Regions from separate parts of the Variovorax sp. V116 genome, predicted to be linked through region 1. Evidence: predicted binding sites of a transcription regulator. Region 1 holds the regulator's gene; each other region holds the start of a gene.

What was found. Region 1 encodes LexA, which represses DNA repair genes until DNA is damaged. Its sites were predicted from a motif close to ACTGTATNNNNATACAGT; they were not measured.
Region 2: imuA (translesion DNA synthesis-associated protein ImuA) is a predicted target of LexA. The motif match lies at 3,477-3,494, and genes of this name have one in related genera.
Region 3: imuA (translesion DNA synthesis-associated protein ImuA) is a predicted target of LexA. The motif match lies at 3,782-3,799, and genes of this name have one in related genera.
Region 4: recA (recombinase RecA) is a predicted target of LexA. The motif match lies at 3,189-3,206, and genes of this name have one in related genera.

What each region holds. Positions count from the first base shown of each region.
Region 1 covers NZ_AP028661.1:2,656,988-2,664,395, forward strand. Annotated here, with positions in the region: gene ACAM58_RS12620 (3-hydroxyacyl-CoA dehydrogenase) at 1-1,124, opposite strand, end outside; gene ACAM58_RS12625 (MFS transporter) at 1,258-2,418, opposite strand; gene ACAM58_RS12630 (D-2-hydroxyacid dehydrogenase family protein) at 2,423-3,430, opposite strand; gene ACAM58_RS12635 (hypothetical protein) at 3,522-3,890, opposite strand; gene lexA (transcriptional repressor LexA) at 4,019-4,702, opposite strand; gene ACAM58_RS12645 (asparaginase) at 4,776-5,765, shown strand; gene adk (adenylate kinase) at 5,793-6,449, opposite strand; gene kdsB (3-deoxy-manno-octulosonate cytidylyltransferase) at 6,586-7,359, opposite strand; gene ACAM58_RS12660 (Trm112 family protein) at 7,356-7,408, opposite strand, start outside.
Region 2 covers NZ_AP028661.1:3,252,232-3,259,639, reverse strand. Annotated here, with positions in the region: gene ACAM58_RS15510 (tripartite tricarboxylate transporter substrate binding protein) at 1-649, shown strand, start outside; gene ACAM58_RS15505 (aldo/keto reductase) at 663-1,634, opposite strand; gene ACAM58_RS15500 (hypothetical protein) at 1,894-3,390, shown strand; gene imuA (translesion DNA synthesis-associated protein ImuA) at 3,508-4,314, shown strand; gene ACAM58_RS15490 (DNA polymerase Y family protein) at 4,283-5,632, shown strand; gene ACAM58_RS15485 (error-prone DNA polymerase) at 5,625-7,408, shown strand, end outside.
Region 3 covers NZ_AP028661.1:4,703,014-4,710,421, forward strand. Annotated here, with positions in the region: gene ACAM58_RS22540 (error-prone DNA polymerase) at 1-1,618, opposite strand, end outside; gene ACAM58_RS22545 (DNA polymerase Y family protein) at 1,629-2,984, opposite strand; gene imuA (translesion DNA synthesis-associated protein ImuA) at 2,926-3,675, opposite strand; gene ACAM58_RS22555 (SOS response-associated peptidase family protein) at 3,939-4,862, shown strand; gene ACAM58_RS22560 (hypothetical protein) at 5,429-5,896, shown strand; gene ACAM58_RS22565 (hypothetical protein) at 6,028-6,675, shown strand; gene ACAM58_RS22570 (hypothetical protein) at 6,860-7,321, shown strand.
Region 4 covers NZ_AP028661.1:7,284-14,691, forward strand. Annotated here, with positions in the region: gene sucC (ADP-forming succinate--CoA ligase subunit beta) at 1-362, opposite strand, end outside; gene argC (N-acetyl-gamma-glutamyl-phosphate reductase) at 569-1,492, shown strand; gene recX (recombination regulator RecX) at 1,543-1,995, opposite strand; gene recA (recombinase RecA) at 2,023-3,141, opposite strand; gene ACAM58_RS00055 (MarR family winged helix-turn-helix transcriptional regulator) at 3,287-3,772, shown strand; gene ACAM58_RS00060 (response regulator transcription factor) at 3,838-4,509, shown strand; gene ACAM58_RS00065 (sensor histidine kinase N-terminal domain-containing protein) at 4,555-6,000, shown strand; gene ACAM58_RS00070 (hypothetical protein) at 6,022-6,210, opposite strand; gene ACAM58_RS00075 (biotin--[acetyl-CoA-carboxylase] ligase) at 6,224-7,051, opposite strand; gene ACAM58_RS00080 (SET domain-containing protein) at 7,054-7,408, opposite strand, start outside.

The sequences.
Region 1 (7,408 bases):
GCATCGTCGATCAGCATGTCGATGCCCATCGTGCGCGTGGCGTCCAGCCGCTCGACCGCGGCCACCGTGGTCACGTCGAAGCCCAGCGGGGCCACCAGGATCAGCGACGTGGGCGCCGCCGTGGCGCCGCTGTCGATCTGCGCGCCCAGTGCGTTCACCAGCCGCAGCAGCTCGGCCCGGCGCGCAGCGCGCGGCGAAACCCAGACCGAGGGCATCGCCGCCACCACCGGCACCGCCGGCTCGGCGGGCTGCTGCATCACGCCGTCGTTGTAGCGGTAGAAGCCTTCATTGGTCTTGCGGCCCAGCACGCCGGCCGCCAGCCGCTGGGCGGTGATCACGCTCGGACGGAAGCGCGGCTCCTCGTAGTACTGGTGGTAGATCGATTCCATCACCGGATGCGACACATCGAGCGCGGTCAGGTCCATCAGCTCGAAGGGGCCCAGGCGAAAGCCGGCCTGCTCCTTCAGGATGCGGTCGATGGTGGCGAAATCGGCCACGCCTTCGCCGACGATGCGCAGTGCTTCCGTGCCGTAGCCGCGGCCCGCGTGGTTGACGATGAAGCCCGGCGTGTCCTGCGCCTGCACGGCGCTGTGGCCCATCTGCACCGCATAGCCCGCGAGCTGCTTGCAGACCTCGGCCGAAGTCTTGAAGCCGGCCACCACCTCGACCACCTTCATCAGCGGCACCGGGTTGAAGAAGTGAAAGCCCGCCACGCGCTCCGGATGCGCGAGCCCGGCCGCAATGGCCGTGACCGACAGCGACGAGGTGTTGGTGGCCAGCGTGGTCGTGGGCGCGACCACTGTTTCGAGTTCGCGGAACAGCTTGCGCTTGACTTCGAGGTCTTCGACCACCGCTTCGATGACCAGGTCGCACTGGGCCAGTGCCCCGACCGAGTCGACCGCCTTCACGCGGGCGATTTGCGCATCGCGCGCCGCGGCGTCGATCTTGCCCTTCTCGTGCAGCTTGTTCCATTGGGCCGCGAGGGCTTCGCGCCCGCGTTCGGCGGCACCTGCAAAACTGTCGAGCAGCAGCACTTCGCTGCCCGCCTGGGCCGCGATCTGTGCGATGCCTCGGCCCATGGCGCCGGCGCCGACGACGCCGATCCGGGTGTAGTTGACTGTCATTGGAAAAGATCTTCGCTGGTTGGAGGGTGTCCGGGGCCGCCTGCAGGCACCGGGCCCGGAGTTTGCGCAGCCTTCGATTTTGCAGCCATCGGCCGCAGGGGCATGCCGGGTTTTACGCGGGGCCGCCGCGCGGTCAGGCCGGCCGGCGGCTGCGGTCGATGGCCACGCTCAGGCCGATGGCCGCGAGCAGCAGGGCAAAACCGGCCCAGTTCATCCACGCGACCGCGTCGTTGGCAAGCAGCCATCCACCCAGCCCGGCACCCACCGCCTGGCCGACATAGATGCCGGAACTGTTCAGCGCCACCGAGCCCGGCGCGAGCGCGGGGGCCAGGCCGACCAGCCGCGCCTGCTGCGCCGAATTGGTCGCGAAGCAGCCCAGCCCCCAGGGCACGAGCACCGCCGCCAGCCACGGCAGCGTACCGGCCCATGGCCAAAGGAAGAGGCTCAGCGCGATCAGCGAACTCGTCAGCAGCACCATGCGGCCCGCGCCCACGCGGTCGATGAACCGGCTCACGAGCATGTTGCCCGCAAGGCCGAACACGCCGAACAGCGCCCACATCAGGCTCAGCATGGTGGGGTCCGCGCCGAAGTCCCGCTTCAGGATCGGCCCGAAATAGCTGAACAGCACGAACTGGCCAGCCCCCTGCAGCGCTGTGACCGAGACGATGCCCATCAGCACCGGGCTGCGCAGCACGCGCGCCCAGGCGGCCGCCGTCAGCGCCGCGGGGCGGATGCCCTGCGGCAGGGTCAGCCAGATCGATGCCGCACTGGCGATGCTCAGCAGCGCGATCGCTCCGAAAGCCATGCGCCAGCCGAGATGGCCGCCCACCAGCGCACCGATGGGCAGCCCGAGCACCGAGGCCAGCGACCAGCCCAGGAAGACGAAAGTCACGGCGCGGCCGCGATGCTCCGGCGGCACCAGCATGCCGGCGCAGGCCGCAGCCTGGGGCGTGAAGATGGCGGGCGCCACCACCGTGAGCATGCGCACCGGCAGCAGGGCACCGAAGCTCGGCATCAGCGCCGCAATGGCATGCCCGGCCGCGTACCAGAGCAGGGTGAGGGCGAGCAGCTGGCGGCGGTCCCAGCCTGCGACAGCTGCCGCCAGCAGCGGCGCGCCCAGGCACATCACGACCGCGGCCACCGTGATCAGCTGGCCCGCAGTCGCCACAGAGACAGACAGCGACGCGCTGATTTCATTGAGCGTGCCGGGCACCACCATCACGCCCGTGCCGATCACGAAATTGCCGGCCAGCAAGGCCCACAGTGCGCCCCGGGGCGCGGCCCGGCGGCTCATGGATTCACCGGCGAACCTGCAGCGCGCCGGGGTTCACGATGTTGGTGGGGTTGCCCTTGATGAAGCTCACGACATTGTCGAAAGCCTGGCCGAAATAGCTTTCGTAGCTGTCCTGCTCGACATAGCCGATGTGCGGCGTGCAGATGCAGTTCTCCAGCCGCAGCAGCGCATGGCCCTGCAGCGGCGGCTCGCTCTCGAACACGTCGACCGCCGCCAGTCCGGGCCGGCCGCGGTTGAGCGCAGCAAGCAGCGCATCGGCCTCGACCAGTTCGGCGCGCGAGGTGTTGACGAAGAGCGCGGTCGGCTTCATGCGCGAAAGATCCTCGAGCTTGACCAGACCGGTGGTTTCCTCGTTGAGCCGCAGATGCACCGACAGCACGTCGGCCGCGGCGAAGAACTCGTGGCGGTTCTGCGCCACCTGGAAGCCGTCGGAGCGTGCCTTGGCACAGCTTGCCTCGCGCCCCCAGATCACCACCTGCATGCCGAAGGCCTGTCCGTAGCGCGCCACCAGCTGGCCGATGCGGCCGTAGCCCCAGATGCAGAGCGTCTTGCCCTTGAGCACCGAGCCCAGCCCGAAATTGGGCGGCATGGAGGCCGACTTGAGCCCCGATTGCTGCCAGGCCCCGTGCTTGAGGTTGCTGATGTACTGCGGCAGGCGGCGCATGGCCGCCATGATCAGTGCCCAGGTCAGCTCGGCAGGCGCCTGCGGCGAGCCGGTGCCCTCGGCCACCGCCACGCCGCGCTCCGTGCAGGCCGTGACATCGATATGGCCGCCCACGCGCCCGGTCTGCGAAATGAGCTTGAGCTTGGGGAGCTTTTCGATCAGCTGGCGAGAGATGTGGGTGCGCTCGCGGATCAGCACGATCACGTCGGCATCCTTCAGCCGCACCGAGAGCTGCCCGATGCCCTTGACCGTGTTGGTGTAGACCTTGGCTGCATACGCGTCCAGCTTGGCGGCGCAGCGCAGCTTGCGCACGGCGTCCTGGTAATCGTCGAGGATCACAATGTTCATGGCGTGCCATTGTGCCTCGCAGCATTGGCATGGCGCGCGTGTGAACGTTTGGATACCCACCCCGGGTAGCGGTCACCGGGGGTGCACGGGTTCAGTGCAGCTGGGTGGAGCGGGGCGAGGGGCTGATGGCTTCCATCGCCTCGAGTGCCGCCAGCCGGTCGAGCTCGGCGCAGACATCGGCCATGCGGCCCGAGATCACCATGCGGTTGGTGCTGCGTTTGTCGCCTTGGCGGCCGTCGACCACCCGGATGACGCGCAGCGGCCGCACGGGCGCCGGCGCTGCGCTGGGCGCTGCCGCCTGCGCGCGGGCCGTGCAGGCCGGCCGGACCGCGACGTAGCGCAACCCGGCGGATGTGCCGGCGGCGTCGCGACGGGCCGGGCGGCGCGCTGGCAGCAGCCGGCTTGCAAGCGATTGCAGCGGCATCCACAAATCAGCGATGGCGAGGAGGGCGATTCCCATGTGAACTCCAAAAAAGTCTGAGGTTGAACACAGGCAGGATTTCTTTGAATGGACGCAACAGGGTGATGGCGACAAAGCGCCATACGCCCGCCACCTGTTGCGGCCGGATGGGGTGCAGGCCGCGCGGCCTACATCAGCATGGTGTTGCGGATGAGGCCCACCGCCAGGCCTTCGATCTCGAAGGGCTCGCCGGGCTGGACCACGATGGTCGGGTAGTCGGGGTTTTCAGCGTGCAGCTCGATGACCTGCTTGTTGCGCTTGAGGCGCTTGACCGTGACCTCGTCGCCCAGGCGTGCCACCACGATCTGGCCGTTGCGCGCCTCCTTGGTGGCCTGGACCGCGAGCAGGTCGCCGTCCATGATGCCGGCATCGCGCATGGACATGCCGCGCACCTTGAGCAGGTAGTCGGGCTGGCGCTGGAACAGCGTGTTCTCGACGTAGTAGGTCTGGTCGACGTGCTCTTGCGCGAGGATTGGCGAGCCCGCCGCCACACGGCCGATGAGGGGCAGCGCGAGCTGCGACATGCCGGGCAGCGAGAGGGAGAACTGGCCGCCTTCGCGGTGGCGCGACTCGTTGAGCGAACGCAGCGCGTCGCCCTTGAGCCGGATGCCGCGCGAAGTGCCGCTCACGAGTTCGATCACGCCCTTGCGGGCCAGGGCCTGCAGGTGCTCCTCGGCGGCATTGGCCGACTTGAAACCCAGCTCATTGGCGATTTCGGCCCGCGTAGGCGGCGCGCCGGTACGGGCGATGGCGCTCTGGATCAAGTCCAGGATCTGCTGCTGGCGGGCGGTAAGCTTCACGGCGAACTGCATATGTGGTTCCTTGCGGCACTGGCTGAATATCCAGTACCTGTATTTTTAACCAGTTTTTAAAAGTTGGCAACCCATGGTTAATTCCCTTTCCTCCGGCCTGCGGCGCATCGTGGTCCTGGGCACCGGCGGCACCATCGCAGGCCGGGCCGCGAGCGGTGCCGACAACATCGGCTACACCGCCGGAGAAGTGGGTGTGGCGGACCTGCTCGGCGGCATCGATGCGCCCGCAGGGCTGGCGCTCGTGGCGGAGCAGGTGGCGCAGCTCGACAGCAAGGACATGGCTTTCGACGTCTGGCTGCAGCTCGCCAGGCGCTGCGCCTCCTGGCTGGCCGAGGCCGACGTGGCGGGCGTGGTGATCACGCACGGCACCGACACCATCGAGGAAACGGCTTTCTTCCTCCAGGCGGTGCTTGCGGCCGGCAAGCCCGTGGTGCTGACCTGCGCCATGCGCCCGGCCAGTTCGCTTTCGCCCGACGGTCCGCAGAACCTGCGCGATGCCATCGCCGTGGCGGCCACGCCGGCGGCGCACGGCGTGACGGTGGTCTGCGCGGGTGCCATCCACGGCGCGCTCGATGTGCAGAAGGTGCACACCTACCGCCCCGACGCGTTTTCATCGGGCGATGCCGGGCCGGTCGGCTATGTGGAAGAGGGGGCAGTGCGGCGCCTGCGCGACTGGCCGCAGCCGATGGGCGCGGTCCCGAAAATTCCTGAGCCAAAGGCAGGCGCGGCGGTGCGCTGGCCCCGGGTCGAGATCGTCACCAGCCATGCGGGTGCAAGCGGCGCGCTCGTCGACCTGCTGCTGCAGGAGCGGGCATCGGGCGTTGCCGAGCCGGTTCGCGGGCTGGTCGTGGCCGCGACCGGCAATGGCACGGTGCACCATGCGCTGGAGGCTGCGGCGCTGCGGGCTCAGGATGCCGGCGTGGCGGTGCTGCGTGCCACCCGCTGCGCAAACGGACGCATCCTGCCGAAGTCCGGCGATCCGCTGCGGGACGCCGGTGCGCTCACGCCCGTCAAGGCGCGCATCGCGCTGATGCTGGAACTGATGGAAACGGTGGCCGCCTGAACGGCGGCCGCGCGCAGCCGACGAGATTCAGCTGCTGAGGGCCGCGAGTGCGCGCTGCTTGATCTCTTCGACGCTGCCCACGCCCTGGATGGCGCGGTACTTCGGCGCCGAGGCCGGATCGGCCTTGGCCCAGGCCGAGTAGTAGTCGACCAGCGGACGCGTCTGCTGGCTGTAGACCTCGAGCCGCTTGCGCACGGTTTCTTCCTCGTCGTCCTTGCGCTGGATCAGGTCTTCGCCCGTGATGTCGTCCTTGCCTTCGACCTTGGGCGGATTGAACTTGACGTGGTAGGTACGGCCCGACGCAGGATGCGAGCGGCGGCCGCTCATGCGTTCGATGATGTCGCTGAACGGCACGTCGATTTCGAGCACGTAGTCGAGCTTGACGCCGGCCGCCTTCATGGCGTCGGCCTGCGGAATGGTGCGCGGGAAGCCGTCGAACAGGAAACCGCCGGCGCAATCGGGCTGCGCGATGCGTTCCTTCACAAGGTTGATGATCAGGTCGTCGCTCACGAGCCCGCCGGACTCCATGACGGCCTTGGCCTGCTGCCCGAGCGGGGTGCCGGCCTTGACGGCGGCGCGCAGCATGTCGCCGGTCGAAATCTGAGGAATGCCGTATTTCTGGCAGATGAAGGCTGCTTGCGTGCCTTTGCCCGCCCCGGGCGCGCCCAGCAAAATTAGTCTCATGGTGTCCTCGGAGGGTTCTTCGATCTTGTGTCGCGCCCAGCGTCAGCCCGGGAGCGGGGCAAGGCGGAATTGCGTCGAGGATAGCATGCGACAGCGTGAAGAATTTCCGCTGCCGCCCTCGCAGCAGCGCACTTTTTCAGCGCGCCGGATCGGCGGCGAAGACCGCGCGCACGCGCTCGAGGTCTGCGGGAGTATCGACGCCAGGCCCCGGCGCGACATGGCTGACGTGCACCGCGATGCGATGCCCGTGCCACAGCGCGCGCAGTTGTTCGAGCGCTTCGGTGGCCTCGACGGGTGCGGGTGCCAGCGAAGGAAAGCTGCGCACGAAGCCGGCGCGGTAGCCATAGATGCCGATGTGCCGCAGCGGCGCCGGTGCGGGCAGCACGGAAGGCGGCGCACCGTTGGCGGAACCGTCGCGCCACCACGGAATGGGCGCGCGGCTGAAGTACAGCGCATTGCCCTGCGCATCGAGCACCGCCTTCACCACGTTCGGGTTCAGGAAGTCGTCGAGCGAGTCGATCTCGTGGGCCGCGGTGCTCATGGCGGCTTCCGGGTGGGCGGCCAGCGCGGAGGCCACGGCGTCGATGAGCGCAGGGTCGATCAGCGGCTCGTCGCCCTGGACATTGACGATGATGTCGCTGCCGTCCAGCCCCAGTTGCTCGCAGGCTTCGGCCAGGCGGTCGGAGCCGCTCGGGTGGTCCTGGCGGGTCAGGATGGCTTCCACGCCATGCCTTGCGCAGGCCTCGACGATGGCCGCGTCGTCGCCCGCCACCACCACGCGCGCGGCGCCGGATTGGCTGGCACGCCGGGCCACGCGCACCACCATGGGCAGGCCGGCAATGTCGGCCAGCGGCTTGTTGGGCAGCCGCGTCGAAGCCAGCCGGGCCGGCACCAGGACGGTGAAGCTCACAGCCCCAGCTCTTCGTCGGACAGGGTGCGGGCCTCGTTCTCGAGCAGCA
Region 2 (7,408 bases), 600 kb from region 1:
GCCCACGCCGCCCTACGACCCGTTCAAGGCCTTCACGCCGATCAGCTCGGCCGGCCAGTTCTCGATGTTCTTGGTGGTGCCGGCCAGCTTGCCGGTGAAGAGCGTGAACGAGCTGCTCGCGATGGTGGCGGCCAAGCCCGGGGCCTACAACTCGGCCTCGAGCAACAGCGCGTCGGAGCTGGCCATGCTGCAGCTGCTCGGTGACCGCAAGGTGGTCAACGCGCGCTACAAGGGCGACATGCAGGCCATGACCGACCTGCTGAGCGGGCAGATCCATATGATGTTCACCACCGGCACGCTGGCGCCGGGCTTCGTGAAGGAAGGGCGCATCCGCGCGCTGGCCACGCTGCTGCCGCAGCGCAGCGCCTTGCTGCCCGACGTGCCCACGGGCGGCGAGCTCGGACTGGGCAAGCTCACCATCACGCCCTGGGCCGGCTTCTTCGGGCCGCCGGGGCTGCCGCAGGCCATCACCGACAAGCTGTCGCAGGAACTGCAGAACACGCTCAAGCGGCCCGAGGTGCATACGCAGCTGGTGCAGCAGGGCTTCGAGGGCTACGGCATGAGTCCCGCGAAATTCGCCGAATTCTTCCGCGCGCAGTACGAGGCCTTCGGCGCCACCGTGCGGCAGCACAACGTGAAGTTCGAATAGCCGCGGTGGCGGCTCAGCGCTCGACCGAAGCTGCATTGCGGCGCCAGAACGCCGCATCCGGAAACGCGCCGGCGCCGGCCGCGGCGTTGTCGGCCATGTGCTCGGCGCGGCTGGTGCCGGGAATGGTGCAGGTCACGGCCGGGTGGCTCAGCACGAACTTCAGCAGCACCTGCGCCCAGCTCGCGCAGCCGATCTCGCCGGCCCAGGCGGGCAGCGGCTTGTCGCGCAGCCGGCGCAAGAGCCCGCCGCCGCCGAAGGGCATGTTGACGATCACCGCCACGCCGCGCTCGGCCGCGAGCGGCAGCAGGCGCTCCTCGGCCTCGCGCGCGTCGAGCGAATAGTTGATCTGCAGGAAGTCGAGCTTCTCGGCGCGCAGCACGGCCTCGACTTCGCGGTAGGCCGAGGCCGTGTAGTGCGTGATGCCGAGGTAGCGCACGCGGCCTTTTTCTTTCCAATTGCGCAGCGTGGCCAAGTGGGTCTTCCAGTCCATCAGGTTGTGCACCTGCATCAGGTCCATGCGCTGGGTGCGCAGCCGCGCGAACGACTGCTCCATCTGCGCGATGCCGGCCTCGCGGCCCGAGGTCCAGACCTTGGTGGCGAGAAAGGCCTTGGTCCCGCGCGGCTTCGCTGCGGCGGCCAGCAGCTCGCCGGTGGTTTCCTCGGAGCGGCCGTACATCGGCGAGCTGTCGATCACCGTGCCGCCGGCCGCGAACAGCGCGTCCAGCACGCCGGGCAGGCGCTGGTATTCGTCGCTGCCGGGGCGCTGGTCGAAGCCGATCCAGGTGCCGCAGCCGACCACCGGCAGGGCTTCTTGCGTGGAGGGGATGGGGCGGGTGTTCATCGTGATGGCTGGCAGGTGTTGTGCCGCCGCGGTCATCGCGGAGGTCATCGGCAGCACTGCAACAAGCTGCAGGAAGCGTGCGCGGTTCAAGCGCGCGTCGAAAAACGGAACTGGCGAGAAAGCGGGCGGGCCGAAGTTCTTCATGGAAGCGCGGTGTCGCCATGCGTCGGACGAGCAGCCGCAATGACGATAGCACCGAGGCTTCGACCGCGTGCGCCGATGCAACACCGCGCTTTCCATTGCTTGCCCGCGGATGTTTCGCAATGTTACGCTGCTTCGCGCAGGCGGAGGGCCTGCCTCTTCCAACAAGAACACCATCGGCCGGTGCGCAAGCTGCACCGCCGGCCATCGCCAATCTATGAATCCGACCTCCCGTTCCATCTCCCGCCTGCTGCACGGGCTCGTGCTGCTGCTGGCTGCACTGCTGCTGGCTGCATGCAGTGCTGCGCCGATCGCACCCGAGCAGACCCTCACGGGGCAGGAGGGGGCGGTGGTCATGAAACTGATTACCAACAGCCCTGGCGAGACCGACCCGGCGGAGACGCTGTCGGCCGTGCGCCTCGAGCGCGTGCTCGAGTCCGGTGAAAAGCAGACCGGGCGCGACATCGTGGTGCTGACGCGCACGCGCAAGGCCACCTACACCACCGCTGTGTTCAGCGGCATGGTCGCGCCCGGGCGCTACATCATCAAGAGCATCACCGGTGCGAGTGGCAACATGAGCTACTTCTATCCCATCGATGCGAAGTTCGGCAGCTTCGACGTGGTGCGCGGCGAAGTCACGCTGCTTGGAACGCTGTTGATCCAGCCGCGCCTGGGCACGCGCTTTGTCGTTGCCTATGTGCCACCGGAGGCTGAGCTGCAGAAGACCTTCGAGACCTTGTATCCCGCATTGGCGGCGCAGACCCGCGGCCGTCCGCAGCATGGCTTCGTTCCCACGCTCGATCTCGACCGCCGCGCTGCGTTGGCGCCGCAGGTCAAGCGCCTGGCGTCCATCTGGCATGGCCTGACGCAGACGGCCGACGGCGAATTCATGGCCGGCAGCAAGCTCGGGAAGGTGCTGTGGCGCAAGAGCGGAGAGAGCCGTTGGAAGGAACTCGACGTGGGTTCCTGGCGCGAGGTGCTCTCGGTCCGCCCCTACCGCGGCGGGCTGCTGGCAGCGGGCGAGGAAGGCCTTCTGCGCCACTCTTCCGACGAGGGGTTGACTTGGAAGAGCCTGGTACCGCCCGATGACGGGCTGATCCAACTGGCGCAGCCGATGCGCGACGGGGGCGTGGTTGCGATCTCGCGCCGCGACAGCCTCTGGACCGTCTACGCCTCGAAGGATCTTGATGCCGGCGTGTGGCAAAAGCTCGGAGAGTTTTCCGATTCCCGCTCGATCAACGTGCCATGGCAGCGCAGCATGAGCTTCGGCCAGCCGGAGCGCGCGGGCGTGATGATGCCCAACGGCGACCTCCATGCCACCGATGGCCGCACGCTGTTTCGCTCCAGCAATGGTCGCTCCACCCTCGACGTGAATGCCTTGCCCGACGGCACCCTGGTGTCCCAGACGGTGGTGATGACAAAAACCACCTTGCTTTCGCCCGATTGGGGGCAAACCTGGGCCGATCTCGACACCAGCCGTTTCGTCGTGACGATCGCCTTCAAGGACCGGCAGACGGCATATGCGGTGGGCCCTGTCGCCCCCAGCCTGATGCCCGGAAAGCTGGGATTGATGACCACGCGGGACGGCGGCAGGAGCTGGTCACAGACCGGCAGCTCGCCGGGAATGACGAATCCCTACGCCGTGCGCCAGATGATGGTGGACCGGGCCGATGGCTCTCTGATCGCCTTTCTGCCCGAAAACCTGATCGTGCGGTCCACGGACGAAGGAAAGAGCTGGAAGATCGTCAAGGACAACTGAGCCAGGCGCCGGGCGAAGGCGCGCCGCACGGGGCATAGGCCACTGTTCGAAGGGCGGGATTTCCATTGCCTTGCGAGGATCGGAATACTGTATAAAAATACAGTTAACGATTCAATCATGGGCCTCCCTTTCCTCGACTCCTTTTCCGCTGCCGCGGGGCGTGGCGTCTGGCATGCCGACGAGCTCGGCCTGGCCGACGCGCAGGTGGTTGCCACCGGCCATGCCGCGCTCGACGCGCAGCTGCCGGGCGGCGGCTGGCCGGTCGGCGCCATGACGGAACTGCTGCAGACCGCGCCCGAGGCGCATGTCTGGCGCCTGCTGCTGCCCGCGCTGGCGCAGGCGGTGCAGGCGCACGGCGGGCCGGTGGTGCTGGTCGGCGCGCCCTACGAGCCCTGCGCGGCGGCGCTCGCGGCGCAGGGGCTGCCGGTGGAGGCGCTGATGTGGGTGCGCAGCGATGCGCCGGCCGCGCGGCTGTGGGCCTGCGAGCAGGCGCTGCGCTGCGCCGACGTGTCCGCCGTGCTGGCCTGGCTGCCGCAGGCCCGGGTGGGCGAGCTGCGCCGGCTGCAGCTGGCGGCCGCCCAGCACGACGTGCTGCTCTTCGTGTGCCGGCCCGCATCGGCCGCGCAGGGCGCATCGCCGGCGCGGCTGCGCCTCCAGGTGGAAAGCTGCGAGGCCGATGCATCGCAGATCGAACTGCGCATCCTGAAGCGCCGCGGACCGCCGCTGGCCGCGCCCGTGATGCTGCCCGCGCGCAACGAGCGCATGGCCGCGTTGCTGGCCGCCGCCCGGCTGCGCCGCAAGCTGCGGCTGCAGCAGCAGGGCACGGCGCCGGCCGCCGAGGCCGCGGGGTCGGCCACCGTGGTGCGCATCGACGCGTGGAAAGGAAACGGGAATGCACTGGATCGCGTTGCGGTGGTCGCTTGATGCCGACGCGCCCGATGCCCCGGTGCTTCCCACGCCCGAGGCGCTGGGCTGGTGGGCGCTGCGCTACACGCCGCACGTCGCCTGGCAGGACGAGGCGCTGATGCTCGAGGTCTCGGCCTGCGAGCGGCTGTGGGGCGGGCGCTCGTCGCTGATGCGCCAGCTGGCCCACGAGAACCCCGCGCCCGGTGCCGTGATGCGCGGCGCGCAGGGCGCCACGAGCCCGATCGCGCTGGCGCGGCTGCGCCTGTTCGAGCGCAACGAGAACCGGCCCAAGGACATTCCCGCCGGCCTGCCGCTGGACACGCTGACGGCCGCGCACCCCCACCTCGACCTGCTCGCGCGCCTGGGCTGCCGCACCTGGGGCGAGGTGGCGGCCCTGCCGCGCGGCGGCCTCACGCGGCGCTTCGGCGCGGAACTGCGCAAGGCGCTCGACACCGCCTGGGGCCTCTCCCCCGAAAGCCACGACTGGCTCACGCTGCCCGACGTGTTCGAGCAGAAGCTGGAGCTGCCCGCGCTGGCCGAGACCGCGCCCGAATTGATGTGGTCGGCCAACCGTTTGCTCGCGGCGCTGCAGATCTGGCTGCGCGCGCGCCAGCGCGGCGCGCGTGCGCTCGAACTGCAATGGACGCTCGACCTCAAGCGCTTCAACGGCGTGAACCTGCCGCCGCACCAGCAGGTCACGGTGCGCACGGCCGAGCCCACGCAGGACATGGCGCACCTGCGCCGCCTGCTGTCCGAAAAGCTCGCCCTCACCACGCTCGCGGCGCCCGCGAGCTGGCTGCGGCTGCGCACGCTCGAAACCGATCCGTGGGCCGGCGCCAGCACCAGCTTCCTGCCCGAGGACAACCGCAAGGGCGACAAGCTGCACGAGATGGTCGAGCGGCTCAGCGTGCGGCTCGGAGCGCACCAGGTGGTGGTGCCCGCGGCGCAGGCCGACCACCGGCCCGAGCGCAAGCAGGCCTGGCGCCCCGCGCTGCAGCAGGACAAGGCGCCGGCGGACAAGGCCGGCAGGCAAGCGAGGGCCGCGGCCTTGCAGCCCGATGCCATCTACCCGCCCTGGCTGCTGCCCGAACCGCTGCTGCTCGAGATGGATGGCGAAAGCCCGTGCTACCGCGGCCCGCTGCGCAAGCTGGTCGGGCCGCAGCGCATCGAGGCGGGCTGGTGGGGCGGCAAGGAAGACGGCGGCCAGCCCGCGATGCGCGACTACTACGTGGCGGAAAGCCCCGAGGCCGGCCTGGTGTGGATCTTTCGCGAGCGGCCCTCGGCGCGTTTTTCTCCGGCCGAGGTGCGCTGGTACCTGCAGGGGTTCTATGCCTGACCTCAGCGAAAAGCAGCTGCGCGGGCGCAACTCGGCCAAGGTGCATGCGCTGCCCTTGCCTTTGCGCAAGAAGCCTGCGCCCACGCTGCCCGACTACGCCGAGCTGCACTGCCTCAGCAACTTCAGCTTTCAGCGCGGCGCCTCCACGCCCGAGGAACTGGTCGAGCGCGCCTACCAGCTCGGCTACACCGCGCTGGCCATCACCGACGAATGCTCGGTGGCGGGCATCGTGCGCGCGCACGTCTGCCTGCGCGACCTGCCGGCCAAGCTCGAGGAATACGAGCGCGAGCATCCAGGCGAACCACCGCTGCCGCGCAACCCCGGTTTCCGGCTGCTGTTCGGCAGCGAGTTCCGCTTCGAGCGCTTCAGGCTGGTGGTGATCGCGAACGGCACCGAAGGCTGGGGCAACCTCTGCGAGTTCATCACGGCCGCGCGCAACACCGAGCTGCCCAAGGGCGAGTACCGCGTGAGCTGGGAGCACAGCGACGTGGCCTCGCTGCAGGACTGCCAGGTTCTCTTCGTGCCGCACCGCGAGCCGGGCGCCGCCGTGGACGCGGCCACGCTGCATGAAGACCTGCTGGCTGCCAAGGCGCTTTACGCAGGCAACCTGTGGCTCGCGGTGGAAATGCTCAACGAGCTCGACGACGATCTCTGGTTCGCCGCGCTGATGCAGGCGGGCGAGCAGACGGGCGTGCCGCTGGTGGCAGCCGGCGACGTGCACATGCATGCGCGCTCCGCCAAGCCGCTGCACGACGTGCTGACGGCCGTGCGCGAAGGAAAGACGGTGGCCGAGTGCGGCTTTGCGCTGCAGTCCAATGCCGAGCGGCACCTGCGGCAGCGCGTGCGGCTGGCCGAGCTCTATCTGCCCCGGATGCTCGCGAACACGCTGGTGGTGGCCGAACGCTGCCGCTTCGATCCCGAGGTGATCCGCGAGAACTACAAGTACCCGCTCGAAACCGTGGGCAGCAGCGAAACGCCGGCCGAGACGCTGGTGCGCAAGACGTGGGAAGGGGCGCAGGTGCGTTTTCCGGAGGGCATCCCGGACAAGGTGCGGGCGCAGCTCGAGAAGGAACTCGCGCTGATCGTCGAGATGAAGTACGAGATGTTCTTTCTCACGGTGGAAGACATCGTGCGCTTCGCCAGGTCGCAGAGCATCCTCTGCCAGGGCCGCGGTTCCTCGGCCAATTCGGCGGTCTGCTATTGCCTGGGCATCACCGCGATCAATCCAGAAAAAGGCCACCTGCTGTTCGAGCGCTTCCTGAGCCGCCACCGCCACGAGCCGCCCGACATCGACGTCGACTTCGAGCACCAGCGGCGCGAGGAAGTCATCCAGTACATCTACCAGAAGTACGGCCGCGAACGAGCGGCCATCGCGGCCGTCGTGATCTGCTACCGCGCCCGCAGCGCCTTGCGCGACGTGGGCAAGGCCATGGGCATCGACGAGCGGCTGATCGACGAATTCGCCAAGGACCACTACTGGTTCGATGACACCGTGCTGGGCGAGCAGCTGTTCAAGGCGGCCGCGCGCGTCGGCGTGCAGGAAGACGAGCTCAAGCTGGTGCAGTGGATCGAGATGACGCGGCGGCTCAAGGGCTTTCCGCGCCACCTGAGCCAGCACGTGGGCGGCTTCGTGCTCACGCACACCCGGCTCACGCGGCTGGTGCCGGTCGAGAAGGCGTCCATGAAGGACCGCTCCGTCATCCAGTGGGAGAAGGACGACCTCGAAGCCATGGGCATGCTCAAGGTCGACGTGCTCGCGCTCGGCATGCTCAGCGC
Region 3 (7,408 bases), 2.0 Mb from region 1:
GCGCGAGACAGTCCACCTTCAGCAATCCGAGCGCATCGAGGTCGTCCTTGTCCCACTCGATCACCGTGCGGTCGGGCATCGAGGCGTTCTCGATCGGCACCATGCGGCACAGCGGCCCCTTCGTGAGCACGAAGCCGCCCGTGTGCTGGCTCAGGTGCCGCGGAAAGCCGATCAGTTGCTCCGTGAGGTGCAGCAGCTGCTGCACCTGCAGTGAATCCGCAGACAGCCCGAGCTCCTGCAGCCGCTCCGGCCGCACCGCCCCCCCGTCCCACCACTGGTGCCCCTTGGCAAGGGCGTCCACCGTCTCCAGCGACATCCCCAGCGCCTTGCCCACGTCCCGGATCGCGCTCTTCGGCCGGTAGCTGATCACCACCCCGGTGATCGCGGCGCGGTCGCGCCCGTACTTGGCATAGAGGTACTGCAGCACCTCCTCGCGCCGCTCGTGCTCGAAGTCGATGTCGATGTCCGGCGGCTCGTTGCGCTCCTTGGAGATGAAGCGCTCGAACAGCACGCTCATGCGGCCCGGGTCGACCTCGGTGACGCCCGTGCAGTAGCAGACCACGCTGTTCGCGGCGCTGCCGCGGCCCTGGCAGAGGATGTGGCGCGAGCGCGCGAACATCACGATGTCGGCCACGGTGAGGAAGTAGTGCTCGTACTTCAGCTCGGCGATCAGCGCGAGCTCGTGCTCGATCTGCGCCTGGACCTTGGCGGGGATGCCATCGGGCCAGCGGCGCCCTGCTCCCTCGTAGGTGAGGCGGCGCAAGTACCCGGCGGGCGTCTCGCCCGCGGGCACCACCTCGTCGGGGTACTGGTAGCGCAGCTCCTCAAGATTGAAGCTGCAGCGTGCCGCCACCTTGAGCGTCTCCGCGAGCAACTCGGGCGCATAGGTCTGCGCGAGGCGCAGCCGCGTGCGCAGATGCCGCTCCGCGTTGGGCTGCAGTTCAAGGCCGCAGTCGGTCAGCGGCTTGCCCAGGCGCGTCGCGGTCATCACGTCCTGCAGCGGCTTGCGCGAGCGCACATGGAAATGCACGTCGCCCGCGGCCACCAGCGGAATCTCCGTGGCCGCGCTGACCTCGCCCAGGCGATGCAGCCACATCTCGTCATCGAGCAGGCGCAGCTTCTCCACGGCGAACCAGCAGCGCCCGAGGAACTCACGCAGCAGCCAGGTCCCGAGCCAACCCAGCTGCGCCGGCGTGGCCATGCGCCGGGGCGAGGCCAGCACCACGCAGTCGGCGAGTTCGGCACCGCGGATCTGCGCGAGCGTCAGCTTGTAGGTGCCCTTCTCGGAGCTGCGCCGCAGCTTGGTGATGAACGCCGAGAGATTGCCGTAGCCATCGAGATCGCAAGCCAGCACCGTAAGCGTGAAGGGCGCGGCCTCCGGGTCGAGCTCTGCATCGGGCTCGACGAGGAACTGGCTGCCGATCAGCAGCTTCAGGCCATGGTCCTTCGCCGCCACATGCGCGCGCACCACACCGGCCAGGCTGCATTCGTCGGTGATCGCGAGCGCGGCGTAGCCCAGCTGCTTCGCGCGCTCGACAAGCTCGTCCGGCTGGCTCGCGCCGCGCAGGAAGCTGAAATTGCTCACGCACCGCAGCTCGGCGTACTCGGGCAGTTCCATGGGAGATCTCTCAGGCGAAGGTGCCGTGCAGGAACCAGGCCGTCTCGTCCTGCGCGAGCCGCATCTGGAAGATCCACAGCACGCCGGCATGCTCGCTCACGGCCACCCAGTAGTCGCGGCTCGCCTGGCGCGTGGTCTCCTGCGGGCCGTCGCCCGGATTCCTGCCGCCGCCCTCCTCCACGGTGCGGTCCCACCATCCGCCCTCGACGCGATGCGGCCCCGCGAGCAGCTGCAGCACGCCCTGGTAGATCGGGCGGTTGTGCTGGGTCGCGAGGCGCAGCGGCTTGGGCAGGATGAAGGTCGGCTGCGGCACGTCGACCGTTCGGCACCGCGCCCGTGGCGCCGGTTCGGGCGCCGGGCGCCAGCGGCACATCCACTCCAGGCGGTGGTCTTCGAGGATCACGGGGCGCAGCACACGGTCGGGCCCGAGCCGCGCCGCGATGCGCTCGAGCACCAGGGCCAGGCTCTCGCCCGACTGCTGCGCCTCGGGCAGCATCGAGCGGCTCTTCTCCTCGAGCGACTGCACCTCGGTCGCGAGCAGCTCCAGGTCGCCCACGGGCGCGAGCAGCTCGACCTTGCCCAGGTGCTCGGCCAGCAGGCGCATCAGATGTTCGGTGTCGCGCGTGGCCTGGGCGGTGCGCACGGTGAGTTCGCCGCCGTCACCGGCGGTCCTGGCGCGCATCGCGTCATGGCACCAGCGCAAGGTGAACGCGGTCACGCCGGACCGCCGCGCCATGAGCCAGCCGGCCATCTGCAGCATCAGGCGACGCGCCCCGAACAGCATGGCGGGCGCATGCTCGACCCGCGCCATCAGCTCGAGCCTGGCGCGGAAGGTCTCCGGCAGTTGCGCCCAGGGATAGGTCTCCGGCCGCAGCCCGTAGGCCTGGTCGAGGGTCGCGAGCAGCTGGGCGTCGAAGCGCCGGCTCAGGCCGCCGCGCGGCAAGGCCCGCACCTGGCCCAGGGTCCGGCAGCCGAGCCGGGCAAGCGTCGCCTGGTGGGCCGCGACCTGCGTCAGGGTTTCGAGCGGCAGCGCGTCGAGCAGTTGCGCGAGCGGCTTCGCGAAGCCGTTCGACAGGCCGGCCCGGGCGACCGCGAGCGCGGCGAGGCTGGTCGGCGCCCAGCTCAGCTGCCGGACGCCGAGGTCGGGGCATTCCTCGCGCACGCGCTCGACCAGGCGGCGCTTGCCGCCGAACAGGCGCACGCTCTGTTCGACTTCCATCACGACCGCCGGACACGACAGAAGCGCTTCGAGGACCGCGACGCGGGGCGTGAACTGCAGGCACCACGTCGCGAGGCCATCGAGCGCCTCAGTGCGCGGCTGCGGGTCGGCCGGCAGGCTGTCGGGAAGAAGGGCTGCCCACAGCATGGGAAAGCTCCCGGGATTGGCGCGCCGCGATCAGGCGGCTCGGGTGGCGAAGGCGCGGCGTGAGGATGGCCTCCAGGCCACCGGGCACCGAGGAGAGCGTCAGTTCCCCCTCGTGCGGCGGCCCCTTGCGCTTGAGCAGGTGGATGCGCAGCTCCCAATCGACGCCGAAGCGCGCCTGCAGACGCAGCGGGGCGGCCGACGACTCGTGCTCGGCCGCGGCTGGCCGGCACAGGATGACGGGTCCGTCGCAGCCCTGGGCGCAGACCTGCAGCCGCCGGATCTGCTCCTGGCGGGCCTGCGGCAACCAGCTCACGAGCATGCCAGCGGCATTGGCCTTGATGAGCTGCTCGGTCGCCCACAGGCGCTCGACGGGCTTGTCGGCGGCGATCCAGACCAGGTGGCGCTCGTCGAGGCCGAGGTGGCGCAGCCCCGGCAGGTGCGGAGCCTTCGGCGGGCCGATGACGACGATCTGCCGGCCCTGCGCGACCAGCGTGCGCATGGCGGGCGCGAGCAGCCGCCATTCGAGCACCGAGGGCTGGACCTGCAGCACCTCGGTCAAGGACTGGCAGGGCCAGCCGCCGCCCGGCAGCTCAGCATCCAGGCGCTCGAACCCTGTGCTCACGGCCGAAGTGACCGGGGTGCCGAGCGCATCGCCGCGCCAGACGGCCGCTTCGACCGCGTGCGGCAGCACGACGTGCGGGCGCCGTGGCCGCTCTGACGGCAGTGAACTTTCGCGGGCCGATGGCGCTTCATCGCCATCGGCCCATGACAGGGGGATGGCCAAAAGGACTCCAAATACTGTATGGATGAACAGTATCCATCCGGCGCAGGGGCGTGAGCAAGAAGGTTTACAAATCTGCCCCCGGCCATGCCGCCTTGTGAAATCCGACCCGCCTGCACGCCCAAGGAAAATCCCCGCCCGGCGAAGCCGGAACCCCCGCCACAATGGGACGCATGTGCTACTCAGCCCAGATCCGCGCAGACTACAAGCGGTTCTTCCGCCAGTTCGGCGGCGTCCTGTCGCTGCGCGCGTTCGCCAAGCTGTACTACGAGCGCCAGGGCAATCCCAGGATCAAGATCCCGAAGGCGGTCGACGCGGCGTTCATGAACCCCGAGTCCGACGAGGAGCGGGAGATCAAGGGCCTGATCGACGCCTTCAACGCCGAACAGGCCATGGCGCTCGAGCAGGACCTCTTCAAGCAAAGCAAGCGACTCGCCGACGCCGAACGCAAGCTCCAGGTCAAGGAAACCAAGAAGGCGGTGGAGGATGTGCGGATCGCCACGGCGAAGATCGAGTGGGGTCTGGGCAAGCTGGCGGACCTGAACCGCGTCGAGCTCGAACCGCGCGATGCGCGGATCTTTCCGGGCGTGTATGTCCCCGTGATGATCTGGGAGGACGGCCAGCGGATCGTGAAGCCCATGCGCTATCAGTGCCGGCCCGCCGGCAAGCCCGCGAAGTTCGATGCGCTCTATCCCGGCACCTACAACGCCCGGCGCGACAACCTGGAAGGGTTCTGGAAGGACGTCTTCGGCCGGTCGCACGGGATCATGGTCGCCAATGCCTTCTATGAGCACGTCGACCGGGAGGGCGAGGATGTGGTGCTCGAGTTCAGGCCGCGGCCGCAGCAGGACATGCTGGTCGCATGCCTCTGGTCCGTGTGGTCGGCGCCGGGCGAGCCCGACCTGCTCTCGTTCGCTGCCATTTCCGATGAACCTCCGGAAGAGATTGCGGCAGTGGGCCACGACCGCTGCATCATCCCCATCAAGCCGGAGAACGTCGACACATGGCTGAGGCCGGATCGCGCGAACCTGGAGGCCTCGTACGCGGTCCTCGATGACCGCGAGCGGCCGTATTACGAGCACAGGTTGGCAGCATAGGTGCAGGCCCAGTTCCTTTGCCAATAGCGGCTCCAGACTGGTAAGAATCGTTCGCCGGTCGCGATCTGAAAGTCAGAGGCGGCAGTCACCTGTCAATCGATGCGCGCCGCCCTCAACGACTACTATATCTTCGAGGTCGGAACTTGCCGGCGGGAGCCTGCGGGCAGGCCACTACGACCCGTCGTGGCCCGCACGCATTGGAACTCCCGACCCGAAGCGGAGATCGACGACTTGGGCAGGCTGGCGAAGCGGAGATCCACGACTTAGGCAGGCTGGCGAAGCGCAGATCAATTCATCGTGGACACGATGTCTGCCGGCCCTCAGTCCATCAAGATGACTTCACCGCGTGCCTACCGATAAGTCACAGCCCACCGAGACCGTGGAATCGCTGCCAGCTGACCCAGAGCGCTTGAAGACGCTGCGAGATCAGTGCAAGGTCGATCGAGTCAAAGTAGGCGTCGAACTGTGCGACCAGGTGGCTGCGGCGTAACTGGTGATTTGGCTTGGCAAGCGCGATCAGCGACTAAGATTGTGAGATGAACAAGCACCCTCTACGTCTTCCACCCATGTTCGGCGGCGTTGAGGATGGCTCGGTGGTTTGGAAACGAATCGCGGAAATCGACCACGGCCTGCTCGGCTACTTCTTGACATGCCACCTCGTGATTGAGCATTACATGGACGAGTACCTCAAGGCGACCATGACACAGCTCGATTGGGAGAAGGCGAAGCTAACATTCGGACAGCGGATGAACCTCTTGAAATGGGAAGAGCTGGTGCGGGACCAGAAGTTCGATCCCATCCCCGCGATTAAGCACATGAACACGCTGCGGAACAGGATCAGCCACCGATTGGAGATCAAGCTAGACGCGGAAGCTTTGCTGCCGCTCACGTACTACTTGAAGGGCCTTGACTCGCAAGGTCTCACCATTCCGACAGACCCGAAGAAGCTTCTCGAAGTGTTCGTCAACACGTGCTGTGCCACGTTCGCAAGTCACCTCACCTTCCAGCACCGCCGACAGTATCCGAATAGCTAGATCGCGTTTCAAGTACGCTGCCACTACGTCATCAAGCAAGTGAACAAGGGTCTGCCGGTTCTCAAAATTTCGGCCGACCAATCCACGCAGGCAGCGTTCGCAAGAACTCGCCGCATTCTGAGGTCAGTACCATGACTTACGGCATCCACCCTTCAGAGGTGCTGCGGCAATACTTCGAGGCGAAGCCGTATCAAGGCGCAGCACCGGATTCGGCACGCTTCCTCTTCTTCGGTCTTGATGCGAACTTTGATCACGGGATCGAAAACTCGGACGCATATCCAGACGTCCGTGCGTACCTGGAGGACGGCGTTCGGTTCTGGAAAACGAACAAGGAGCACCACCATCACCCATTTCTGCTTCCCTCATACCGTGGAAGCGGTCGTGGCTACCATGAACGATTTGCCCGTATCGGGTTTGGCCACGAGCACGCGGACCAAGTATCGTTCGTCGAGCTTCTGCACTTGCCGACGTTCGGCTCAGGGCGTCCAGTGAAGGCTCAGCTGAAGGAGTCCCATCTTTCCCAACTCGAGGAATGGGTCCAAGATGGATCAGCACGGTACATATTCATCCCCAAGTCCGTGCTGTCGATGCTGAAGCGTTCAAAAAAATTTCGTTGCCTCCCGTCTGAACCGATCGGACATCTCCGCTCACTACCAGTGCTTAGTGAGTCCAGTCAGAAGACGATCTTCGCGCCGTTTCACTTTTCGTTCCGATACATCTCGCGAGAGGAACGAGACCGTCAGCTCGAAGACATCGGTGCACTGATCGACAAAGCATAGGCTGCTTTTAGAAAGAGCGGAAGTCGTTTCGCCGGTTCAAGAGGCATTCAATCAAGTGAACAAGAGCCGGCCGATTCCGAAGATGTCAGAGAGCATCCGGCAGCGGAGGGATGCACAGCGCAAGGCGTTCGCCGCTGGTTCTCCTCGGTTACAGTCATTCACTCGATGAGGAGAGTGAGAACAGATGACTTCACCTATTCACAAGTCAATCAGCACGCAAGCGCTGCGTGCTGCAACTCGGAAGTTCTTCAGCTTGCACTGGTCGACAGACGTGTCGGGAAAAATCCCGCGGTGGGTTCGCCTAGACGAGACAAATGTGTCGGAATCCGTGCGCCAAGGGGGATGCTATGCCATCCTCGATAAGAACGAGAACGTTTCTTATGTGGGCCTTGGCATTGCCAAGGCGCTAAAGGAAGGCGCAGCTGGGGGTGTCCTTGGTAGGTTGCACCGCCATGTACTCGTTCGCGGAGCGTTCAACATGGGCGAACTCAAGCCGAAGCGGGACGTGTGGAATGAGATGAGCGGCGTCCTCTACGTCCCATTTGAGAAACACGAGTATCTCGCGGCAGCGCTTGAAATCTACCTAATCGGCAAGTTCGGCGCCGCGCTCCTACACAACAAGGGTCGGGTTCGTCGTGAACTCTGAAAGCGACGCGGCGCCAGAGCCGCGCGATTGCCCCGATTTCGCTGCCGTTGTAAGGGCTGCTCTGCCAGTTGGAAGGTCCTCGCAGGG
Region 4 (7,408 bases), 2.6 Mb from region 1:
ACCTTCTGCGTGGCGCGGTCGGTCACGGCCGAGACGTAGTATTCCTTGTTGATGTCGGCGCCATCTTCGATGTAGAGGCGGCGCACCTTCTGGCCTTCGGGGCCGGTCTGGTGGGTCTTGAGCTGCATGCCGAGGATCTCGCCGGCGAGCTTCTTGACGTCCTCGATGGACTTGGCGACCTTGACGCCGCCGCCCTTGCCGCGGCCACCCGCGTGGATCTGGGCCTTGACGACCCACACCGGGCCTCCAAGTTTCTGGGCGGCCTCGACCGCCTCCTGAACCGTATAGGCCGGAATGCCGCGCGGCACCGGCACGCCGAACTTGGCAAGGATTTCCTTGCCTTGGTACTCGTGAATCTTCATGAGGGATGTCTCTCGGAAGGAGGAGGTTGAGAACGGGGGATCTGGGGTCTGAGGCGTCTTTGGCTCTGTTGCTCGCGGGCGACGGCAGCCTGGCGGCTGGGGGCGGCGAACAACCGCGGACTGTATCATGGTGCGGCGCACCAATACTCGACGTGGCCTTGCGGTCAATACGTACTTTCTTCTAGCCCCTCTACGCATACTCCGATATGGCCAAGGTTTTCATCGACGGCGAAGCCGGCACCACCGGCTTGCAAATTCGCGAGCGGCTCCAGACGATGCCGCAGATCGAACTCGTGAGCATTGCGCCCGAGCTGCGAAAAGACGTGGCCGCCAAGCGCGAGCTGATGGCCGGCGTCGACCTGGTGGTGCTGTGCCTGCACGACGATGCGGCGCGCGAATCGGTCGCGCTGATCGACCAGCTGCCCGGCAAGAAGCCCAAGATCATCGACGCCTCCACCGCGCACCGCGTGGCGCCCGGCTGGGTGTTCGGCTTTCCCGAACTGGTGCAAGGCCACTGGCAGGCCGTGGCCGCGGCCGACCGCGTCGGCAACCCGGGCTGCTATGCCACGGGTGCCATCGCCATGGTGCGGCCGCTGGTCGATGCCGGCCTGCTGCCGGCCGACTTTCCGATTTCGCTGCCTTCGGTGAGCGGCTATTCGGGCGGCGGCCGGGCCATGATCGAAGACTACGAGAACGGCAAGGCGCCGCTTTTCGAGACCTACGCGCTCGGCCTCAAGCACAAGCACATTCCTGAAATCATGCAGTACACCGGCCTCACGCGCCGGCCGGTCTTCATTCCTTCGGTGGGCAATTTCAAGCAGGGCATGCTGGTGCAGCTGCCGCTGCACCTCGACCTGCTGCCCGGCAAGCCGAAGGCCGGCGACCTGCAAGAGGCCCTGGCCGCGCACTACGCCAAGAGCAACACGCCCGAGCAGTTCGTGAAGGTGCTGCCGCCCACCGATGACGGCAAGCTCGACGCGCTGGCGCTCAACGACACCAACAATCTCGAAATTCGCGTGTTCCCGAACGAGGACCACCGCCACGCCGTGGTGATTGCGCGCCTGGACAACCTGGGCAAGGGCGCGAGCGGCGCCGCGGTGCAGAACCTGAAGCTGATGCTGGCGCTCTGAGCGCCCGCGGCTGAGCCGTTCCTGGCAGGCCGGGGCCGCGCGCCCGGCCGTCAGTCTTCGTCGAAATCGCTCCGCAGCACCTTGGCCACCACCGCGCCCGCAAAGCCGCGCGCCAGCAGGAAGCGCGTTTGCCTGGCGCGCTCCTTCGCGTCGGCGGGCGGGGCGTCGAAGCGGCGGCGCCACAGGGCCGTGGCGCGCTCCACCTCGGTGTCCTGCAGGCTGGCCACGGCTTGCGCAATGGCCTCGGGCGCAATGCCCTTGGCCTGCAGCTCCTGCCGCACCCGCAGCGCGCCCGAGCGGGCGGCGCGCTGGTTCAGCACCGAGGCCACCACCCGCGGCTCGCTGATGAAGTCCTTGGCGGCCAGCTCGTCGAGCGCGCGGGCCAGCTCGCCCGGTGTTTCTTCGTGCCTGGCCAGCTTGCGCTCCAGCTCCACGCGCGAATGCTCGCGCTGGCTCAGGAGCCGCAGTGCGCGGCCTTTGAGGGAGGGGGCGCCGAAAGCCATGCGCTGCCTGCGCGCGTGCTCGCCGGCTTACTCGCCCTTGTCGGCTTTGTCGGCCTTGGCCGCCTTGGCGGGCTTCTCGGCCTTTTCGGGGGCGGGAGCGTTGGCATCGGCCGCCAGCAGCGGAATGCCCAGCGATTCGCGCACCTTGTTCTCGATCTCGCGCGAGAGTTCGGGGTTCTCGCGCAGGAACTCGCGGGCGTTGTCGCGGCCCTGGCCGATCTTTTCGCCGTTGTAGGCGTACCAGGCACCCGACTTGTCGAGGATCTTGGCGTTCACGCCCATGTCGATGATCTCGCCTTCGCGGCTGATGCCTTCGCCGAACAGGATGTCGAACTCGGCCGTCTTGAACGGAGGGCTGACCTTGTTCTTCACCACCTTGACCTTGGTTTCGTTGCCGATGGCCTCGTCGCCCTTCTTGATGGTGCCGATGCGGCGGATGTCCAGCCGCACCGAGGCGTAGAACTTCAGCGCATTGCCGCCGGTGGTGGTTTCGGGCGAGCCGAACATCACGCCGATCTTCATGCGGATCTGGTTGATGAAAATGACCATGCAGTTGGTCTTCTTGATGGTGGCGGTGAGCTTGCGCAGCGCCTGGCTCATCAGGCGGGCCTGCAGGCCGGGCAGCGAGTCGCCCATTTCGCCTTCGATTTCGGCCTTGGGCGTGAGCGCGGCGACCGAGTCGACCACGATCAGGTCGACGGCGCCCGAGCGCACCAGCGAATCGACGATTTCGAGGGCCTGCTCGCCGGTGTCGGGCTGGCTGATGAGCAGGTCGGACAGGTTCACGCCGAGCTTCTGGGCGTACTGCACGTCGAGCGCGTGTTCGGCGTCGACGAAGGCGCAGGTGCCGGCCTGCTTCTGCATCTGGGCGATGACCTGCAGCGTGAGCGTGGTCTTGCCCGAGGATTCCGGGCCGTAGATTTCGATGACGCGGCCGCGCGGCAGGCCGCCGACGCCCAGCGCGATGTCCAGGCCGAGCGAGCCGGTGGAGACCACCTGGACGTCTTCGAGCGCCTCGCCTTCGCCGAGCCGCATGATCGTGCCCTTGCCGAACTGCTTTTCGATCTGGGCCAGCGCGGCCTGCAGGGCCTTGGCCTTTTCGCTGCCTGCGACCGAGATGCTGGTGCCCTTGACGAGTGCGTCCATGAAGAAATCTCCTTGAAAATCAACGGTTTGTGTGTGGATGCGGTCCATCTGCTTTTAATTACAGGCTGGATGCTTGAACAGTAGTGTAGGGGCTGATTGGTTTGAGTAAACCCATTTTTTGGTCAGTTTGCTTTACCATCTGCCGATGGCCGAATCCGCTTTTCCGACCGACCCGGACGCCTGGCGGCAGACCCACCTGGGCCGCCTGCTGGGCCATGCAATGCGCCGCTTCGACGAGCGCGTGCTCGAACTCATGGCGCATGACGTGAACGTGCCGCTGGCGCTGTCGAACCTTGCGGCGCGCGCGCAGGTGAGCGCGGCGCACATCCACATCACGCGGCACCTGGCGCGCGAGGGCTCGCGCCTGACCGAGCTCGCGCAGCGCGCCGGCATGACCAAGCAGGCGATGGGTGCGCTGGTGGACCAATGCGAGGCCTGGGGCCTGGTCACGCGCGGGCCCGATCCGCTCGATGCGCGGGCGCGGCGCGTGCTCTTCACCACCGACGGCCTGGCCTGGCTCGACGCCTTCCGCGGCGCGGTGACACAGGCCGAGCGCGAGTTCCGCGCGAGCGTGGGCAACGACATTGCCACCGTGGTAACCATCGGACTCGAGGCCTACACGGCGGGCTAGACTCGGCAAAGAGACATGTGTGAACGCGGCGCCAGTGCGGCGCCCGAACCGGCCGGAGGTGGCTCATGCGGATTCTGATTGCCGAAGACGACCAGGTGCTGGCCGATGCCCTGCTGCGCAGCCTGCGCACCTCGGGCGCGGCGGTCGACCACGTGGCGAACGGATCGCAGGCCGACACCGCGCTCATGACGCACAGCGAGTTCGACCTGCTGATCCTCGACCTGGGGCTGCCCAACCTGCACGGCATCGAGATCCTGAAGCGGCTGCGCGCACGCGGCTCGCAGCTGCCGGTGCTGGTGCTCACCGCGGCCGACAGCGTGGAGGAACGCGTCAAGGGCCTGGACCACGGCGCCGACGACTACATGGCCAAGCCCTTCAGCCTGCAGGAGCTCGAGGCGCGCGTGCGGGCGCTCACGCGGCGCGGCATGGGCGCCACCAGCAACACGATCCGCCACGGCCCGCTGGTGTACGACCAGGCCGGCCGGGTGGCCACCATCGACGGCAAGATGGTCGAGCTCTCGGCGCGCGAGCTGGGCCTGCTGGAGGTGCTGCTGCAGCGCGCCGGCCGCCTGGTCAGCAAGGACCAGCTGGTGGAGCGCCTGTGCGAATGGGGCGAGGAAGTGAGCCTGAACGCGATCGAGGTCTACATCCACCGGCTGCGCAAGAAGATCGAGAAAGGCCCGGTGCGCATTGCAACGGTCCGAGGCCTCGGCTACTGCCTCGAGAAGATTCCTTGACGCGCCGCCACGCGTAGTGCCCGAAGACCCCCGGGGGCAACTGCCTTGAAACTCTTCCAGCGCGCGCAGCGCTCCCTGTTCGGCGAGATCCTCGACTGGATGCTCACGCCGCTCCTGCTGCTGGTGCCGGTGAGCATCGGCGTGACCTGGCTGGTGGCGCAGGGCATTGCCAATGCGCCCTTCGACCGCGCGCTCGAATACAACGTGCAGACGCTGGCGCGGCTGGTCACGGTGCAGCAGGGGCAGACGCAGTTCGTGCTGCCGCAGCCGGCGCGCGAGATCCTGCGGGCCGACGGCGCCGACCGCGTCTACTACCAGGTGCTCGACAGCCACGGCGCGCTGCTCAGCGGCGAGCCCGACGTACCGCATCCCAACTCCGATGAGCCCCCGGTTCCCGGCGTGGTCACGCTCCGCAACGGCGAGATGCGCGGCAAGTCGGTGCGCGTGGCCTCGCTCTGGCTCGCGGGCCCCGACAGCGACGCGGAGCCGGCGCTGCTGCAGGTGGCCGAGACGCGCGAGAAGCAGTCGGTGCTGGCCACCGAGATCATCAAAGGCGTGCTGCTGCCGCAGTTCGCGATCCTGCCGCTGGCCGTGCTGCTGATCTGGCTGGCGCTGGTGCGCGGCATCAAGCCGCTGTCGGTGGTGGAGGCGCGCATCCGCGAGCGCCGCCCGGGCGACCTGAGCCCGCTGGACGAATCGTCGGTGCCGCTGGAGGTGGTGCCGCTGGTGTCGTCGGTCAACGAGCTGCTCGACAAGCTCAACGATTCGATCCACACGCAAAAGCGCTTCCTGGCCGATGCGGCGCACCAGCTCAAGACGCCGCTCGCGGGCCTGCGCATGCAGGCCGACCTGGCGCAGCGCGAGGGCGCCAATGCCGACGAGCTCAAGCAGTCGCTCAAGCAGATCGGCCGCGCCAGCGTGCGCGCCACCCACACGGTGAACCAGCTGCTCTCGCTCGCGCGCGCCGAAAGCACCGGCGCCGGCACCGGCCGCCAGGCCTGCGACCTGGCGCGGCTCACCATCGAGGTGGTGCGCGAAGCGGTGCCGCGCGCGATCGAGAAGCGCATCGACCTGGGCTACGACGGCGCCGAGGCAGGCGCGCCCGGCGTGGTGATCGAAGGCAACCAGACCCTGCTCAAGGAGCTGGTGCGCAACCTGCTCGACAACGCGATCAACTACACGCCCTCGACCGCCGGGCGGCCCGGCGTGATCACTGCGCGCGTGCTGGCCGACCCGTTCGGCCACGTGGTGCTGCTGCAGGTGGAGGACAACGGGCCGGGCATAGCGGAGTCCGACCGCGAACTGGTGTTCGAGCCGTTCTACCGCGTGCTCGGCAACGAGGCCGACGGCTCGGGCCTGGGCCTGCCGATCGTTCGCGAGATCGCCAACCAGCACCATGCGCAAGTGAAGCTGGAAGACGCGCATCCGGGCCGGCGGCCGCCGGGGGCGCGCTTCACGGTGCGCTTCGAGGGCGAAGAAGCCGCGGCCTGACGAGACGCGGCGGCGGGGTCGTCAGGGCGTGCCCTTGGCGTCCTTGCGGATCTGGAGCCACTCGGGATGCACCTGGCGCGCGAGGCGCTGCGGCTCGCGCTCGTTGAAGCCGGCGGGCGTGAGGCCGAAGCCGGCCAGGTCGCCGCGCGACCACAGCCAGTAGCCCAGGTTGGCGGCGAGCAGGGCCATCAGCACCAGGCGCAGTTTCATGGTGGCCGGTGCCTCAGAACGCCATGCCGCTCGGGCGCACGCTGACTTCGTCGCTCGAGACCAGCTGCAGCCCGCCGGCGGTGCGCACCTGGAGCTCGCCGCCCCAGGCCACGCCCTCGCACAGGCCGAAGCTGCCGTCGCTGAGCTGGACCTGCCGCCCGCGCAAGGCGTCGCGCGCGGCAAAGCGTTCGGCAAACGGCCCGAAGCCCTCGGCCTCGAAGGCCTGCACGCTGCGCACCAGCGGCGCGGCCAGCTCGGCCAGCACCTGGGGCGCGGTGGCATCGGGGCGCCACTGGCGCAGCCAGGCCGGCGGGGTGCGCATGCCATCGCCCTCGCGCGGGCCGATGTTGATGCCGATGCCGATCACCAGGTAGCGCGGCGGGGCCGGCACATCGGCGCGGCCCGCATGCGGCATGGCGGTTTCGATCAGGATGCCGGCCAGCTTGCGGTCCTCCACCCACAGGTCGTTGGGCCACTTGAGCGCGACCTTGGCCGCGCCCGTGGGATCGAGGCTTTCCGCCACGCTCACACCCACGGCCAGCGAGAGGCCGGCCCAGTCGCGCGGCGCGAGCGGCAGGCCCAGCGAGAAGGTGAGGGAGGCGGCGCCTTGTTCTTCGCCCTGCTGCGCGCTCTGCCAGGGCCGGCCGAGGCGGCCGCGCCCGGCCGTCTGGCGCTCGGCCACCAGCAGCACCGGTTCGACACGTCCGGCGCGCGCGCGGCGCATCAGTTCGGTATTGGTGGAGTCGATCTCGGCCACCGCCTCGACCGCGAAGCCGAGCAAGAGCGGCGCCACCGCCGCAGCGATCCGGTCTTCGAGCCAGGCGGCCTGGGTACCCATCATGCTCAGCCCTTGGCGGCTCCGTCGGCCTTCTTGGACTTCTTTTCTTCCGACTTCTTTTCAGCCTTTTTTTCGGCTTTCTTGTCCGCCTTCCTGGCTTCCTTTTTCTCGGCCTTTTTCTTTTCGGCCTTCTTCCTGGCCTTTTTCTTCTTTTTCTTTTCTTCGTCTTCGTCCTTGGGCGTCAGCAGCGTGCCGCGGCAATTCTCGGAACCGCACCAGCAGGGAAACTCGGACAGCAGCTTCGGCGTGTAGGGTTCGTCGATGATCAGGCCGTAGTCGTAGTTGAGCTCTTCTCCTGCAGCGATGTTGCGCAGCGCCTTGATATAAACGCGCCCATCGATCTCGTCGGCCTCGCAGTTC